Regions from separate parts of the Congzhengia minquanensis genome, predicted to be linked through region 1. Evidence: riboswitches for the same ligand, from Rfam matches in the RefSeq annotation. Region 1 holds a riboswitch; the other holds the start of a gene.

Region 1 (7,729 bases):
TGAAGTCACCCCGCTTAGTTCGCGAAGTGACTTTATTTTTTAATGGTGGAACAGCCTCATGCCTGTAAACGCCATTGCCATGTTATATTTGTTGCAAACCTCAATGACGTTATCGTCCCGGATGGAGCCGCCTGGTTCAGCAATGTAAGTTACGCCGCTTTTTGCAGCGCGCTCAATGTTGTCGCCAAAGGGGAAAAAGGCATCGCTGCCCAATGCCACGCCGCTGATGGTGGAAAGATAGGCTCTTTTTTCTTCTTTCGTAAACACTTCGGGCTTGTGGCTGAACAAGTGCTCCCAATTGCCGTCGGTTAACAAATCCTCATAGTCATCTGAAATGTAAACGTCGATGGCGTTATCCCTGTCAGGGCGTTTCACGCCGGGCAAAAACGGAAGGTTTAAAACCTTATCGTGCTGCCGCAGATGCCAGTTGTCGGCCTTCGAGCCGGCCAGGCGCGTGCAGTGAATTCTAGACTGCTGCCCCGCCCCAACGCCAATCGCCTGGCCTTGCGCTGCAAAGCACACAGAATTGGACTGGGTGTATTTCAGCGTTATCAGCGATATAATCAAATCCCGCACGGCATCTTCCGGCATATTTTTGTTCTCCGTAACAATATTCTCTAATAACGTACGGTCAATTTTAAATTCGTTTCTTCCCTGCTCAAAGGTTATGCCATAAACCTGTTTGCGCTCAACGGGATCGGGTTTAAAGCCGGGATCAATTTGAATGATATTATAATTCCCTTTTCGTTTTCCTTTTAATATTTCCAACGCCTCCGGCTCGTAGCCCGGCGCGATAATTCCATCCGATACTTCTCGCGCTATCAGTTTTGCTGTTGTGACGTCACACACGTCGCTCAATGCAATAAAATCGCCGAAAGAGGACATTCTGTCTGTTCCTCTTGCCCGCGCATAGGCTGTTGCCAGGGGGGAATCGTCAAGCCCCTCCACATCGTCTACAAAGCAGGCCTTTTTTAGTTTTTCCGGCATTTTTATACCGACTGCCGCAGAGGTGGGGCTCACATGCTTAAATGATGTTGCCGCACACATACCTGTAGCTTCTTTAATTTCTTTAACCAGCTGCCAGCTGTTAAACGCATCTAAAAAATTAATATATCCCGGCCGGCCGCTTAAAATTTCAATGGGCAGCTCGCTTCCATCTTGCATAAAAATTTTGGCCGGCTTCTGGTTGGGGTTACAGCCGTATTTTAATTCAAATTCTTTCAATTTTGCTGCCTCCTTAACTGTTTTTGTTGATTAACCGGTTTTCGGTTTTCCCGGTTTCAATGTCTATGTAACGCACATAAAGAGAAATTTTGTTTTCCTCATTTAAATTGCTCCAGAGGCTGTTTGTCAGCTCGTCAATGCTGTCGGGAATTTCCACCCGCTCCGGCTCACCGCAGAACGTAGGAATGGGCGTTCCGTCGCACATGTAGGTGTGGATAAAATGGCCCAATCCATCGTCCGGTTCATAAGAAAAGGTAAACCGGTTGCAGCCTGCGCCGTCAGGCGTGCTGCTTTTTAAAATGCTCATTTCATAGGTAAACTCGCCCTCTTCAATCGTCACCATTCCGCTGATTCGGGGCGTAAAATTGGGGCAGTCCGGCTCAAACTCACGAACTTCCAATGCTTCCGAAAACCGTGCGCCCTGGGCCAGAAAGTCGTAAATGGTGTCTGTCTGGTCGCCGTTTGTAACAATGGTGTGGTTGTCGCAAACGCGGATCGGGGAATAGATGATTAACGACGGATCCTCCACTTTCGATTCGTCAAACGGATAAATGGTTACGCTGTCGCCTTCTTCGCGAAAAATGCGGTTGCGGCTGTTTTCGCTTCTGCCCATAATAAAATATGCAATTGCGGCTTTTTTCCCGTCTTTGCTTTTTCCAATTACAATGCCGCGGCCCACATAGGTGTTGTCGCGGATTAGCTCACCGATGTTGTTAATTTTATAAATGTTCATGAAATAAATCCTTTCTGCCTGCAAATTTTCTCTGAAACCTTTTCCGCCGCCTGGGGCAAAATGATCCACTCGGCCTGCTCCATTACACGCTTTTGCAAAATTTCCGGCGTGTCGCCGTCTTCAACCTCCACGGCCTTTTGCATGATGATTTTTCCGCCGTCACACACCTCGTTCACAAAATGAACCGTAGCCCCTGTTACCTTTACGCCGTAAGACAGCGCCGCCTCGTGAACATGCAGGCCGTAAAACCCCTTGCCGCAAAAGGATGGGATTAAGGAGGGGTGCACATTGATAATTCTGCTTGGAAACTGCGCGGTGAAGTTTTCGCTTAAAATGCTCATAAAGCCTGCAAGCACAATAAAATCTATCTTGTTTTCTTTCATAATTTCAGTAAGCCTTTCTTCAAAGGCCTGCTGAGAACCGCATTCTTTTTTGGTTACTGTAAAGGCCGGAATTCCGTTCTTCTCTGCTCGGGTCAGGGCATATGCCCCCGCCCTGTTGGATATCACTGCCTTTATCTCGCCGCTTTTTAAAACGCCGTTGCTTTGCGCATCAATTAAAGCCTGCAAATTGGTTCCGCCGCCGGAAACCAAAACCGCTATGTTCGCTTTTGTTAGCATATGGTCACACTTTCGTCGGATGCTACAATCTCTCCGATGATGTAAGCGTCCTCACCGTTCTCCTTTAAAATTTTAAGCGCACAATCAGCGTCATCGTTAGAAACTACAACACTCATGCCAACACCCATATTATAGGTGTTAAACATATCCCGCTCTGGAACGTTTCCTGTTTTGGCCAACAGGTCAAAAATCGGCAGAATGCGAATTGCGCTTTTTTCAATTTTTGCGCCGAAGCCTTTTGGAATACTTCTCGGAATATTCTCATAAAATCCGCCGCCGGTAATGTGGGAAACCGCTTTTACCGTAATTTTCTCAAACAGCGCCGTCATGGGTTTTACATAAATTTTTGTAGGCGTAAGCAGGGCCTCATCCAAAGATTTCCCGCCCAGTTCCGGTAATGGCTTAGTTAAGTCGTTGTTTTCCACGTCAAAAATGCGGCGCACCAGCGAAAATCCGTTTGAATGTACGCCGGAGGACGGCAGAGCAATGATCACATCGCCCTCTTTTATGGTTTTGTTGTTTAAAATTTTCTCTTTGTCTACAACGCCCACAGAAAATCCTGCCAAATCATACTCATCTTCCGGATAAAATCCGGGCATTTCGGCAGTTTCGCCGCCGATTAACGCACAGCCGGACTGAACGCAGCCCTCTGCTACGCCCTCCACAATCTGTGCGATTTTTTCAGGATAATTTTTGCCGCAGGCAATATAATCTAAGAAAAACAGAGGTTTTGCGCCGCAGCAAATAATGTCGTTTACACACATTGCCACGCAGTCAATTCCTACGGTGTTATGCTTGTCCTGCAAAAAGGCCATTTTCAGTTTGGTTCCCACTCCGTCCGTGCCGCTGACCAAAACGGGATTTTTTATCCCGGAAAGGTCCAATGAAAAAAGCCCTCCAAAACCGCCAATGTCAGACATTGCGTCGGCGGTCATCGTTCTTGCTATATGGTTTTTCATGAGCTCAACCGCTCTGTATCCAGCCGTGATGTCCACGCCGGCAGCCTTGTAGCTTTCACTCTGACTTTTTGTGTTCATAAACGTTGTCCTTTCTTTATCTAAAAATTATTTCTTTTTGCTTTCGCTGATTTTAGTTTCAAACTTGTCCTTGCAGGTAGAACAGGGCATTTCTGTGGGATAGTTTGCGTCGAAGCATGCGCTGCAATAGCCCTCGCCAAGCTTTGAGCCGATTAAAAGCGGTAAATGCTCCGTTTCTAAAAATCCCAGACTGTCCACGCCAATAATTTCTGCAATTTCTTCAACGGTGTGATTGCAGGCAATCAGCGAATCCCTGGAGGGAATGTCTGTTCCATAAAAGCAGGGGTTTAAAAACGGCGGCGCCGAAACCCGCATATGCACCTCTGTTGCGCCGGCTTCGCGAATCAGTTTAATAATTCTTGCACAGGTAGTGCCGCGCACGATGGAGTCGTCCACCAAGACAACCCGTTTTCCCTTAATGTTTTTTGAAATCACGTTTAATTTAATCCGCACCAAATCCTCCCGGGCAGACTGTCCGGGCGCAATAAATGTTCTTCCGATATATTTATTTTTAATCAGTCCAATGCCATAGGGAATTCCAGACTGTTGCGAATAGCCAATGGCCGCGTCAATGCCCGAATCCGGCACGCCAATTACAATGTCTGCGTCCGCAGGGTGTGAAAGCGCCAAGCAGTGGCCGGCCTTAAGCCGCGCGCCATGCACGCTCACGCCGTCGATAACAGAGTCTGGCCGTGCAAAGTAAATATATTCAAAAATGCAGGACCGCTTGGGGCTTTTCCCGCAGTGGTCTTTTAAGCTTTTCACGCCGTCTTTCGAAAAAACAACAATTTCACCGGGCTCAATGTCGCGAATCAGTTCCGCGCCCACAGAATCCAGCGCGCAGGTTTCCGAAGCAACAACAAAGCTTCCGTCCTCAGTTTTGCCGTAGCAAAGCGGATGAAAGCCAAATTCGTCCCGGGCCGCAATCATTTTAGAAGGCGACATCACAACCAAAGAGTATGCACCCTTAATTTTGCACATTGCACGGTTCACCGCTTCTTCAATCGACGGTGCAGTGAGACGTTCTTTTGTGACAATATAAGAAATCACTTCGGTGTCGCTGGTGGTGTGAAAAATGGAACCCTCCAGCTCTAAATCATGCCTGAGCTCATAAGAATTCACTAAGTTTCCGTTGTGTGCCAGCGCCATTCTGCCCTTCACATGGTTCACCACAATGGGCTGGGAGTTTAATCTGTCGTTGGTTCCCGTGGTGCCGTAGCGAACATGGCCCAAGGCCGCGTTGCCCAGGCCCAGCTTCTCAATCACCGGCTTGGTAAACACGTCGTTCACCAGGCCTAAATCCTTATAGGAATGAAACAGACCGTCGTCGTTCACTACAATGCCGCAGCTTTCCTGCCCCCTGTGCTGCAGGGCAAACAGCCCGTAGTAACAGGTGGAGGCAACGTCTTGCCTGTCCGGTGCAAAAATTCCAAATACTCCGCATTCTTCATGAAGCTTTCCCATACAAAATCTCCTTAAAAAAATATTTGCTGATTACTCACCCAAAAGGCGTTTTAAAATTTCGTTGTAAGCGTCTTCCACGCCGCCTAAATCTCTTCTGAAACGGTCCTTGTCCAGCTTCTCCCCGCTGACAGAATCCCAGAACCGGCAGGTATCAGGCGAAATTTCGTCAGCCAGCACGATTGTGCCGTCTTCTGTTTTGCCAAATTCCAGTTTAAAGTCAATCAGTTCAATGTTTGCGTCTTTTAAATAGTCGGTTAAAACCTGGTTCACTTTTAATGAATACTGCGCAATTAAGTCCAGTTCTTCTTTTGTGGCATATTCCATTGCTAAAATGTGATATTCGTTCACCATGGGGTCGCCCAGCTCATCGTCTTTATAACAATATTCTAAAACCGTGCGTTTCATTTTTGTGCCTTCTTCAAGCCCTAAACGCTTCGCCAGCGAACCTGCTGCAATGTTTCTTACAATAACCTCCAGCGGAACAATAGAAACCTTTTTCACCACGGTTTCGCGGTCAGACAATTCCTCCACAAAATGAGTGGGAATTCCGTTTTTCTCCAAAAGCTTCATCAAATGGTTTGTTACGCGGTTGTTAATGGCGCCCTTTCCCATAATTGTGCCTTTTTTCTGGCCGTTAAAAGCGGTGGCGTCGTCTTTGTAAGATACGATGCAGAACCGTTTGTCATCTGTTGCAAATACTTTTTTTGCCTTTCCTTCATACATCTGAACTGTTTTTTCCATGTCTATCTTCCTCCGTTAGTTTTGATATTCTTTTTCGATGGCCGCATTTTTCTCTAAAACCTTTTTTGCATTTTCCTCACGGCTTTTTAAAAGCTTGTCCGCAAGGGCTTTGTCTTCAACGCTTAAAATTTGAACGGCCAAAAGCGCCGCGTTCTGTGCGCCGTCAATGGCAACGGTGGCAACCGGAATTCCGCCGGGCATCTGGACGGTGGAAAGCAGGGCGTCAAGTCCGTCTAAAGTTGAAGATTTTACCGGAATTCCAATAACCGGAAGCGTCGTATTTGCAGCAATTGCGCCTGCCAGGTGCGCCGCCTTTCCTGCTGCGGCAATGATTGCACCAAAACCTTTCTCTCTTGCAGAAAGGGAAAAATCTCTTGCCTCTACCGGGGTTCTGTGTGCAGAAAACACATGCACTTCAAAGGGTACGCCAAAATTTTTTAACGTGTCTATCGCCTTAGACACCACGGGCAAATCGCTGTCGCTGCCCATAATCACTGCAACTTTTTTCATAACCAACTGCCTCCTTGCAATTTTGCTTTTAAAAGTAAACAGGGCGGTCCTATCTGTTTCGGATAGGACTGCCCAGACGGTCGACAAAAAATATTGTTTTTTGCTCCCCTGTGGTAGTCCACGCTCCGTCAGTTGCAAAAAACCGCTCCTTTTTTATACATAAATAAACGAATTATTCATAAATAAAACAAAATCTAACATTATCATTTTAACACTCAGAAAGGCCTGTGTCAAGGCGAATTAAAAAAATCAGAGAGTATGACAATTGGCTTTATTCGATACCGTCTTTTTATAGTAATTTTAAATAATCTATCTTCCGAAAACTTCCTTTATCCTCTCTGTAATCCGGTTTAAATCCTTTTCCTTCACTTCCTCTAACAGCAACGGAATGTACGGCTTTTTATCATTTAATAATTTTGCTAAAAATGCATAGTCCAGCTCGCCTTCTGTAGGCAGGGCATATTTTAAAGCGCCGTTTTCCACCGTAAAATCCTTTAAATGCACCACCGCAATGCGGTCGCCATAGAGGTCAAAAGCCGTTTGAAAAATTTCCCGCTGATTTTTGTAATTGGAATCATCTAAATAATTTACCGGGTCAAAAATGACAAAGATATTGGGCATATTAAGGTCGTCTAACATGCGCTCCATGGTTTGCGGCGAATGAATGGTAAAGATGCTCACCGCCTCAATTCCAATACACACGCCCAAATCCCGGGCATATTCTGCCAGTTCCCGCATAACAGACAGAAAATCCTGATAGTTCTCCTCCGAACGGTTTTTTTCGTGAAAGCTTCCGTCTAAATTTACAGAGCCGGTTTCCGTTCCTATCATGTCTGCACCCAAAAACTTTGCATATTTTATGTGCTCTTTAAACCGGTTTACCTGAACCTGCCGCTCTTGTTTGTCCGGGCAAACCGGATTAATGTAACACCCCAAAACGGATATGCTGATGTTATTTTTATCCAGCGCCTGCTTAATTTTTCGTGCTAAGCCCGGCGAGAACGCCCCGTCTTTTAAGCCTAAATTCGTAATCGATTTAAACAGCGCAAGCTGAATGGTGTGCTTGTCAAACTGCGCAAGCTTCTCCGACAACACCTCAATGTCGCCATATTCTAAATCGTGTGCTCTCATTCCTATCATTTGTAATCAACTTCCTTTCATTTACATTCGTCAAAACATTTTGCCAAAGCGCCCAGCGCCTTTTTTTCAATTCTGGACACATAAGACCTGGATATTTTCATCTTTCTCGCAATCTCCTGCTGGGTATATGCCCGTTCCCCTAGTCCATACCGCTTAATAATAATTTCCTGTTCCCGGGGCGTAAGGCATTTATCCATGTAAGCGCACAGCTTTCTAATGTCAAGATCGGTGCCGACACGGTCTGCAATTTCTTCGTCGTC
Region 2 (7,729 bases), on a different contig from region 1:
GTCAAGGAGTTTTAATGCCCCATCGGTTAAAATGCTGCCCGAGGTATCCAGTGCGGTGTGAATTCCGTTTTTCTTGCACAGTTTTAATAGCGCTGTCACAAATTCAGCCTGTAAAAGCGGCTCGCCGCCGGAAACGGTAACGCCGCCATTTTGGCCGAAATATGCTTTGCACCTTAAAATTTTTTCTAAAATCTCCTCCGGGGTGAACTCGTTAAAATCTCCCCGGCACACGTCAATATTGTGGCAATAGCCGCAGTGCAGATTGCAGCCGTGCAAAAATACCACAAACCGCACCCCCGGCCCGTCTAACGTGCCGAGGGACTGAAAGCTGTGAATTTTTCCGGTCATAGCTTGCCTCCGTAAGTTACAACGACATGTGGAACGTGCGGCTGATCACTTCTTTTTGCTGTTCCCGGGAAAGCTTGTGAAAGTTTACCGCATAGCCTGACACACGAATCGTCATATTCGGATAGGCAGCCGGGTCGTTATACGCCTCTATCAGCTGTTCCTTTGTCATTACATTTACGTTAATGTGGTGGGCGCGTTTTGCAAAATATCCCTTTAAAATGGAAACCAGGTTGCCGCAGCGTTCCTCATCGGTTTTGCCCAGCGAGTCGGGCACAATGGAAAAGGTGTTGGAGATTCCGTCGCGGCATGCTTCATAGGGCAGCTTGGCCACAGAGTTTAACGATGCCAGCGCACCGTTGGTTTCCCGGTTGTGCATAGGGTTCGCGCCGGGTGCGAACGGTTCGCCGCTTTTTCTGCCGTCAGGCGTTGCGGCGGTTTTTTTGCCATACACCACGTTAGACGTGATGGTGAGCACAGATAGGGTGTGAATTGCCCCGCGGTAGGCCGGGGTTTTGCGCAGCTCGGAAATGGTTTCTTCCACCATTTGTTTTGCAATGAAATCTACGCGGTCGTCGTCGTTTCCAAACTTGGGAAAATCGCCGGTAGTTTCAAAGTCTACAATATAGCCGTCTTCATTTCGAATCGGGCGCACCTTTGCATATTGAATGGCGCTCAGCGAGTCTGCCAAAACAGACAGACCGGCAACGCCAAAGGCCATAAAACGTTCCACATCGGTGTCGTGCAGGGCCATTTGAATTTTTTCGTAGGCATATTTGTCGTGCATGCAGTGAATGACGTTCATTGTGTTGACATAAAGCCTGCACAGCCATGCGCGGTAGCGGCGGAACCGCTCCATTACTTTATCATAGTCTAAGAATTCCTCGGGATAAACGTCTTCTTTCGGTCCTAAGGAAATGCCGCTCATGGGGTCTGTTCCTCCGTTTAAGCTTAAAAGCAGCAGCTTTGGCAGGTTGCACCGCGCCCCAAAAAACTGCATCTGCTTGCCGACTTTCATGGCGGAAACACAGCAGGCAATGGCGTAGTCGTCGCCATAAATGGGACGCATTACGTCGTCGTTTTCATATTGAATGGAATTGGTTTTTACAGACACCTTTGCGCAGAATTTCGAAAACCCTTCGGGCTGGCTGTTTGACCATAAAACCGTCAGGTTCGGTTCTGCCGACGGGCCTAAGTTAAACAGGGTGTTTAACATGCGAAAGCTGTTTTTGGTAACCAAAGTTCTGCCGTCTTCCCCCATGCCGCCCAAGCCTTCGGTAATCCACATGGGGTCGCCGCCGAACAGCTCGTTATAGGCGGGGGTTCTTAAGTGCCTTGCCATGCGCAGTTTCATAACAAAATCGTCCATCAATTCCTGGGCCTGTTCTTCGGTTAGAGAGCCGTTGTTTAAATCCCGTTCAATGTAAATATCTAAAAAGGTGCTTGTTCTGCCCAGGGACATTGCAGCGCCGTTTTGTTCTTTAATGGCGCCTAAGTATCCGAAATAGAGCCACTGAATGGCCTCTTTTGCAGTTTCAGCAGGACGGCTGATGTCAAACCCATAGGAGGCGGCCATGGTTTTTAAACGTTTTAAAAAGTCAATCTGGCGGAAAACTTCCTCCCGCAGTTTAATGGTGTCTTCCGTCATATCCTTTTGCGCCAAAAGGTTGTTATCCTTTTCTTTTTCTGAAATTAAACGGTCAACGCCGTAAAGCGCCACCCTCCGGTAGTCGCCGATAATTCTGCCACGGCCGTAGGCGTCGGGAAGACCGGTAATAACGCCGCTTTTTCTTGCACGGCGCATTTCGTCGGTGTACACGCGGAACACACCGTCGTTGTGGGTGGTTCTATATTGAAACTCAGTTTCAATTTTATCGGAAAGCTCATAGCCATAGCTTTTACAGGCCTCGCGGGACATGCGAATTCCACCGAACGGATTCACCGCGCGCTTTAAGGGCGCGTCGGTCTGAAGACCTACAATCAGCTCATTTTCCTTATCAAGATAGCCTGCGGCAAACGTGTCTAAAGACGACACGGTTTCTGTGTCTACATCTAAAACGCCGCCTTTTTCCCGTTCTTTTGCGAGCAAGTTATTTAATTTTTCGTTTAATTTTTTCGTTCTGTCTGTGGGGCCTGATAAAAAGTCTGCTCCGCCTGCATAAGGTGAATAGTTTTTCTGGATAAAATCACGCACGTCAATGGTGTCTTTCCAGTTTCCGGATTGAAAATTCCTCCATGCTTGAATCATGTTTGTTCCTCCTTTTTTAAGTAAACAAAAAACAGACTCACAAAATGTGAATCTGCCCAGACGGTCGGCTATTTTTTACTTTTGTGCTCCCCGTGGTAAACTCCACTCATCCGTCAGTCACACAAAAACTTGTATTACGCAGATTATGATACCATATATATTGTGCTTTGTCAAGGGATAGGCAAAAGATTTTTAGAAATACATATACAAAAACCAGAAGCACGCCAACAAATTTTTCTTGACATTTTCACAAAGATTTGCTATAATATTTTTTGTGTGATTAAAGCACATGGAGAGGTGGCTGAGCTGGCCTAAGGCGCACGATTGGAAATCGTGTGAACGTTAATAGCGTTCCGAGGGTTCGAATCCCTCCCTCTCCGCCAAATTGATTATGACCTTTTGACAAATTTGTCAAAAGGTCATTTTTGAATAGAACAAAATGAAGGAGTTGTGTGAAATGGATAATAAAGAATGGTTCCGCAAAGCAGAATTTGGAATGATGGTTCATTTTGGGCTGTATTCTGTATTGGGCGGCGAATACCGCGGAACACGGGTCAAAACGTATGCGGAGTGGATTCAGTCCTACTGCGCGATCCCCAACCGCGCGTATGACGAACTGACACGTGTATTCAATCCAATTTATTTTGATGCGGAGGAATGGATTCGTCTGGCAAAGGACTGCGGAATGCAATATTTTGTTATGACTTCGAAGCATCACGAGGGATTTGCCATGTATCACTCAAAAGCGGACAAGTTCAACGTGGTTGACGCCACGCCTTTTGGCCGGGACATTACGGCGGAGCTGGCGGAGGCCTGTTATAAGCACGGGCTGAAATTCGGCCTTTATTATTCCCAGGAGCTTGACTGGCATGAGCCAAACGGAGGCGGCTACACCAACCACGAGCCTTGCGCAGGCGTGTCGTGGGACAATTCATGGGATTTTAAAGATGCGGAAAAAAAGAATTTTGACCGTTGCTTTGCAGAGAAAATTAAGCCCCAGGTGGAAGAGATTTTAACGGGTTACGGAGATTTGTGTTTAATCTGGTTCGACGTGCCCCACACCATTTCGCCGGCGCAGAGCCTGGAATTAAACAACCTGGTAAAGCATTATCAGCCGAATTGCCTGATTAATTCCCGCATTGGCAACGGGGCTTATGACTATGTGTCTTTAGGGGACAACGAGATTCCTCAGGAGCCGCCGGAAGAGGCTCTGGAAAGCCAGAACATGAACGACCTTGCCGGCTATAAATTTTCGCCCTACGGCCTGTATGAAACAGCCGGAACCATGAACGACAGCTGGGGATTTCGGTATTACGACCAAAACTGGAAAACGCCTGAGGCCATAGCGGAAAACCGGAAAAAGCTGAACAGTTTGGGCGTGAATTACCTTTTGAACATGGGGCCGGACGGTTTGGGAAGAATGCCTTCAATGGCTGTGGAAAATTTAAGAAAAGCAGCGGAATTGATGCAATAAGACCGTTGCTGTTCCGCCATCATCGAGTAAAGAGAGAGGACGAAGATGGAAAAGTTAAAAATAAATGAACTTTTAAACATAAAGATTGAAAACTGCGAAATTACTGAAGCGGTGCAGACTGATCAAGGCACGGTAGTGCTGCCGGACGGCAGGACGTTTGAGCGGCTGCCAAAGCTGTGCGCTGTCCGCTTTGTCATGCGGCCGTCTCCCGTATCGTTTATCAGGGCTGAGCTTTGGCTGCCGGCAGAAAACTGGAACGGCAGATTTTTAGGCACGGGAAACGGCGGAAGCGCCGGGCGGATTTCTTATGAAGCGCTGGCAGACGGGGTACGGGAAGGCTATGCGGTGGCAAACACCGACATGGGCACTTCGCCAAATGTTGACGATTTAATCGGTGAGCCGGAACGCTGGGCGGATTTCGGACACCGCGCCACCCATTTGATGACGACCGTGTCAAAGGAACTTCTTGAGCGGTTTTATGGCAGATCTGCAGAATTTTCTTATTTTGTAGGCTGCTCCACAGGAGGCCAGCAGGCGTTATCATTAGCGCAGCGGTATCCGAACGACTATGACGGAATTGTCGCCGGGGTGCCGGCCAACAACCGCACGCTGCTGCATGCCTATTTTCTTTGGAACTATCAGGCAATGCACACAGCCGACGGCGGCGATATGTTTACGAAAGAGCAGGTTCAAAATTTAACGAAAACAGCAGTAGATTGGTTTCAAAAAAAGAAGGGCAGCGTGAAGCCAGACGCGTTTATACCAGACCCCCGTGCAGATGAGGCAGCCGCGGAAGAGATCATTTGCCTTGCAAGAAAAAACGATGCGTCGCTGACGGAAGAACAGGTCATGGCCCTGCGAAAGATTTATCAAGGCCCGATAAATCCAAGAACCGGTGAGCGCATTTATACGCCCATACCCTTTGGAAGCGAATTTACCGCTCCGGGAATTTTAAGCCAGCAAAGGTTAGAGGGTGCAGAGGGGCTGTTTTATGTGTTTCGGTGGGTGTTCGGAAAAGACTATGATTACATGAAGTTTGACTTTGACCGTGATATGGACGTCTATCAAAAGGCGCTGGCAAAGCATGTGAATGCCAACAATGCGGATTTGCGCGCCTTTCAAAATCGCGGCAGCAAGCTGATTATGTATTCGGGCTCGTCAGACCCGCTTGTGCCGTTTCAGGATGCAGTCAGCTATTATGAACGGGTGATTGAAAATCAAAATGGCTTGATGCAGACAATGGATTTCGCCCGGTATTTTTTAATTCCCGGTATGGGCCACGGCACAGAGGGGCCGGGGGCGCAATTTGTGAAGCATATGGAAGAAGGCGTGTTAAAAGCCCCCTTGGACGCTGTGGTCGCGTGGCGGGAGCAAGGCGCTGCGCCTGAGGTGCTGTATGCCGTTCGGCAAAACGGCGACGATAACGATTTTTGCCGCCCGGTTTATCCCTATCCACAAAAAACAGAAATCAGCAAGGAGAATTCGGACAACTATTTTGCAGCACCAGGGGAGCGGGACGGCGTGGAAAAAATTGCACTGCGCTATCTGGAAGAGTAAAAGCTAGCTCATATCAGATTATTTATGAAAGCAGGCGGAATTTATGGAAACAGTCAGGTCGTATTGGGTTGACACCATGCTGAAAATTGCAGGCCCGGTGATTTTCGCGCTGGAGAAGGATTCTTTGCGGAAACAGATGCCTGTGGAATGCAGGCAGGAAGATGACGGGCGCGGGCAATATACATATCTTGAAGCGTTGGGACGCACGCTTTGCGGCATTGCGCCGTGGCTTGCGTGCAAAGGGCTGACGTGCGGTGAGGAGCAAAAACGGCAAGGGCTTGCGGCCGCCGCAAGAACGGCAATTAAAAATGCCGTTACACCGGGCTGTTCTGATTTTATGAACTTTGAAACAGGCGCACAGCCTATTGTGGACGCGGCTTTTTTGTGCCACGGCCTTCTGCGGGCTCCAGAGGAATTGTTTGAACCGTTAGAGAAAGAGACAAAGAAAAATCTGATTTTACAGCTAAAAAAAACAAGAACCAGAAAACCGTACTACAATAACTGGCTGTTGTTTTCGGCAATGATTGAAGCATTTTTCTATTATGCAGGAGAAGCAGACTGGGATTCTATGCGCATTGACTTTGCCGTGAAACAGCACATGCAGTGGTATAAGGGCGACGGGGTTTATGGCGACGGAAACGAGTTTCATTTTGATTATTATAACAGTTTTGTCATTCAGCCCATGCTGGTGGATATTTTAAACACCGTGGGGCATGAGTATGAAGATTGGGCGGAGGTTACAGAAATCGTAAAAAAACGGTTTTCCCACCATGCTTCGGTTTTGGAGGGACTAATCGGCACAGACGGTTCTTACCCCGTAATCGGCCGGTCTTCCGCCTACCGGTTCGGGGCGTTTCAGGCGCTGTCACAGGCTGCTTTGCAAAATCTGTTAGAGCCTGACTTATCTTATGGACAGGTGCGCTGCGCCCTTACCGCTGTGATTCAAAAGGTGATGCAGTTTGAAAATTTTGACCATGAAGGATGGCTTAAAATCGGCGTTTGCGGCAGCCAGCCGGCGATTGGTGAACCCTATATTTCAACCGGAAGCCTGTATTTATGCACAACAGTGTTTTTGCCGCTGGGGCTTCCTGCGTCACACCCGTTTTGGACAGAGGCAGACAGTCCGTGGACAGCTAAGAAAATTTGGAGCGGTGAAAATTGTGTTTCGGTGCATTCAATATAAATTCGCAAAAAAAACAGTTAATGAGCTAAAAACATGATACTGTGGGATTCATCACAGATTTTTACATTAGATTTATTACTTATTTACTACATTTGCAGGAAAGAGCCTTGATATGACTGCCAAATTTCTGTGATAAACACACAAAAAACCAAATACGAAGACGATTAGACAGTCTTTGAAAAAAGGCTGTCTTTTGTTATATATAAGACTTTTTGAAAGGAGCCTTGATTGATGACTTTTGAATATTTTTACGGCAATGAAAGCGAACAATTTACTTTTTATCGCAACCCAAAAATTTTGTTTAAGGACAAGCGTTTCAAGAGCATATCCACAGTAGCAAAGGTGTTATATGGTCTATGCTGGATCGTATGAGCCTGTCTGTTAAAAACAGATGGTTTGATGATAACAACAGAGTATATATTATTTATACACTCGATGAAATTATTGATGATTTGAGGTATGCAAGATAAAAAGCGGCGAAGTTACTGGATGAATTGGATAATGAAATTGAGTTAATCGAGCAAAAGCGGCAAGGTCTTGGAAAACCGAATATTATACTGGTTAAAAGCTTTGTTAGCGAACAAGACACAGCCGATAAAACAGCGGATAATTAAGAATAGAAAAAACGTAAATACAGAAAATATATCTGAATGAAATGCATTGAAGTAATTGCATTTTTGTGTTATGATTATATCATAACAGCGTTTTTCTAAAGACGACAAAAAAATTTTATTTTTTGTGAGGTGAAGCGGATGGAGTTTCGGGTATTAAATTATTTTTTAGCGGTTGCAAGAGAAGAAAATATCACAAAGGCGGCACAAAACCTGCATGTGACGCAGCCGACGTTATCGCGGCAGATTGCGCAGCTTGAGGAAGAACTTGGCGTCAAGCTGTTCCAAAGGAGCAACCATCACATCATTTT

Evidence for each region. A riboswitch is a leader RNA that binds a small molecule or an ion and turns the genes downstream of it on or off. The one in region 1 is predicted to bind ZMP and ZTP.
Region 2: another riboswitch for ZMP and ZTP. It lies ahead of pflB (formate C-acetyltransferase); the one in region 1 lies ahead of purE (5-(carboxyamino)imidazole ribonucleotide mutase).

What each region holds. Positions count from the first base shown of each region.
Region 1 is NZ_JACRSU010000001.1:1,017,577-1,025,305, forward strand. It holds gene H8698_RS04840 (phosphoribosylaminoimidazolecarboxamide formyltransferase) at 40-1,224, opposite strand; gene H8698_RS04845 (IMP cyclohydrolase) at 1,238-1,957, opposite strand; gene purN (phosphoribosylglycinamide formyltransferase) at 1,954-2,577, opposite strand; gene purM (phosphoribosylformylglycinamidine cyclo-ligase) at 2,571-3,614, opposite strand; gene purF (amidophosphoribosyltransferase) at 3,642-5,078, opposite strand; gene purC (phosphoribosylaminoimidazolesuccinocarboxamide synthase) at 5,109-5,819, opposite strand; gene purE (5-(carboxyamino)imidazole ribonucleotide mutase) at 5,835-6,329, opposite strand; ZMP/ZTP riboswitch at 6,393-6,475, opposite strand; gene H8698_RS04875 (sugar phosphate isomerase/epimerase family protein) at 6,639-7,469, opposite strand; gene H8698_RS04880 (sigma factor-like helix-turn-helix DNA-binding protein) at 7,487-7,729, opposite strand, start outside.
Region 2 is NZ_JACRSU010000003.1:163,916-171,644, forward strand. It holds gene pflA (pyruvate formate-lyase-activating protein) at 1-348, opposite strand, end outside; gene pflB (formate C-acetyltransferase) at 365-2,593, opposite strand; ZMP/ZTP riboswitch at 2,641-2,724, opposite strand; tRNA gene H8698_RS08575 (tRNA-Ser) at 2,885-2,976, shown strand; gene H8698_RS08580 (alpha-L-fucosidase) at 3,051-4,067, shown strand; gene H8698_RS08585 (tannase/feruloyl esterase family alpha/beta hydrolase) at 4,113-5,624, shown strand; gene H8698_RS08590 (DUF2264 domain-containing protein) at 5,668-6,807, shown strand; partial or broken gene H8698_RS13560 (replication initiator protein A) at 7,176-7,421, shown strand; gene H8698_RS08600 (LysR family transcriptional regulator) at 7,560-7,729, shown strand, end outside.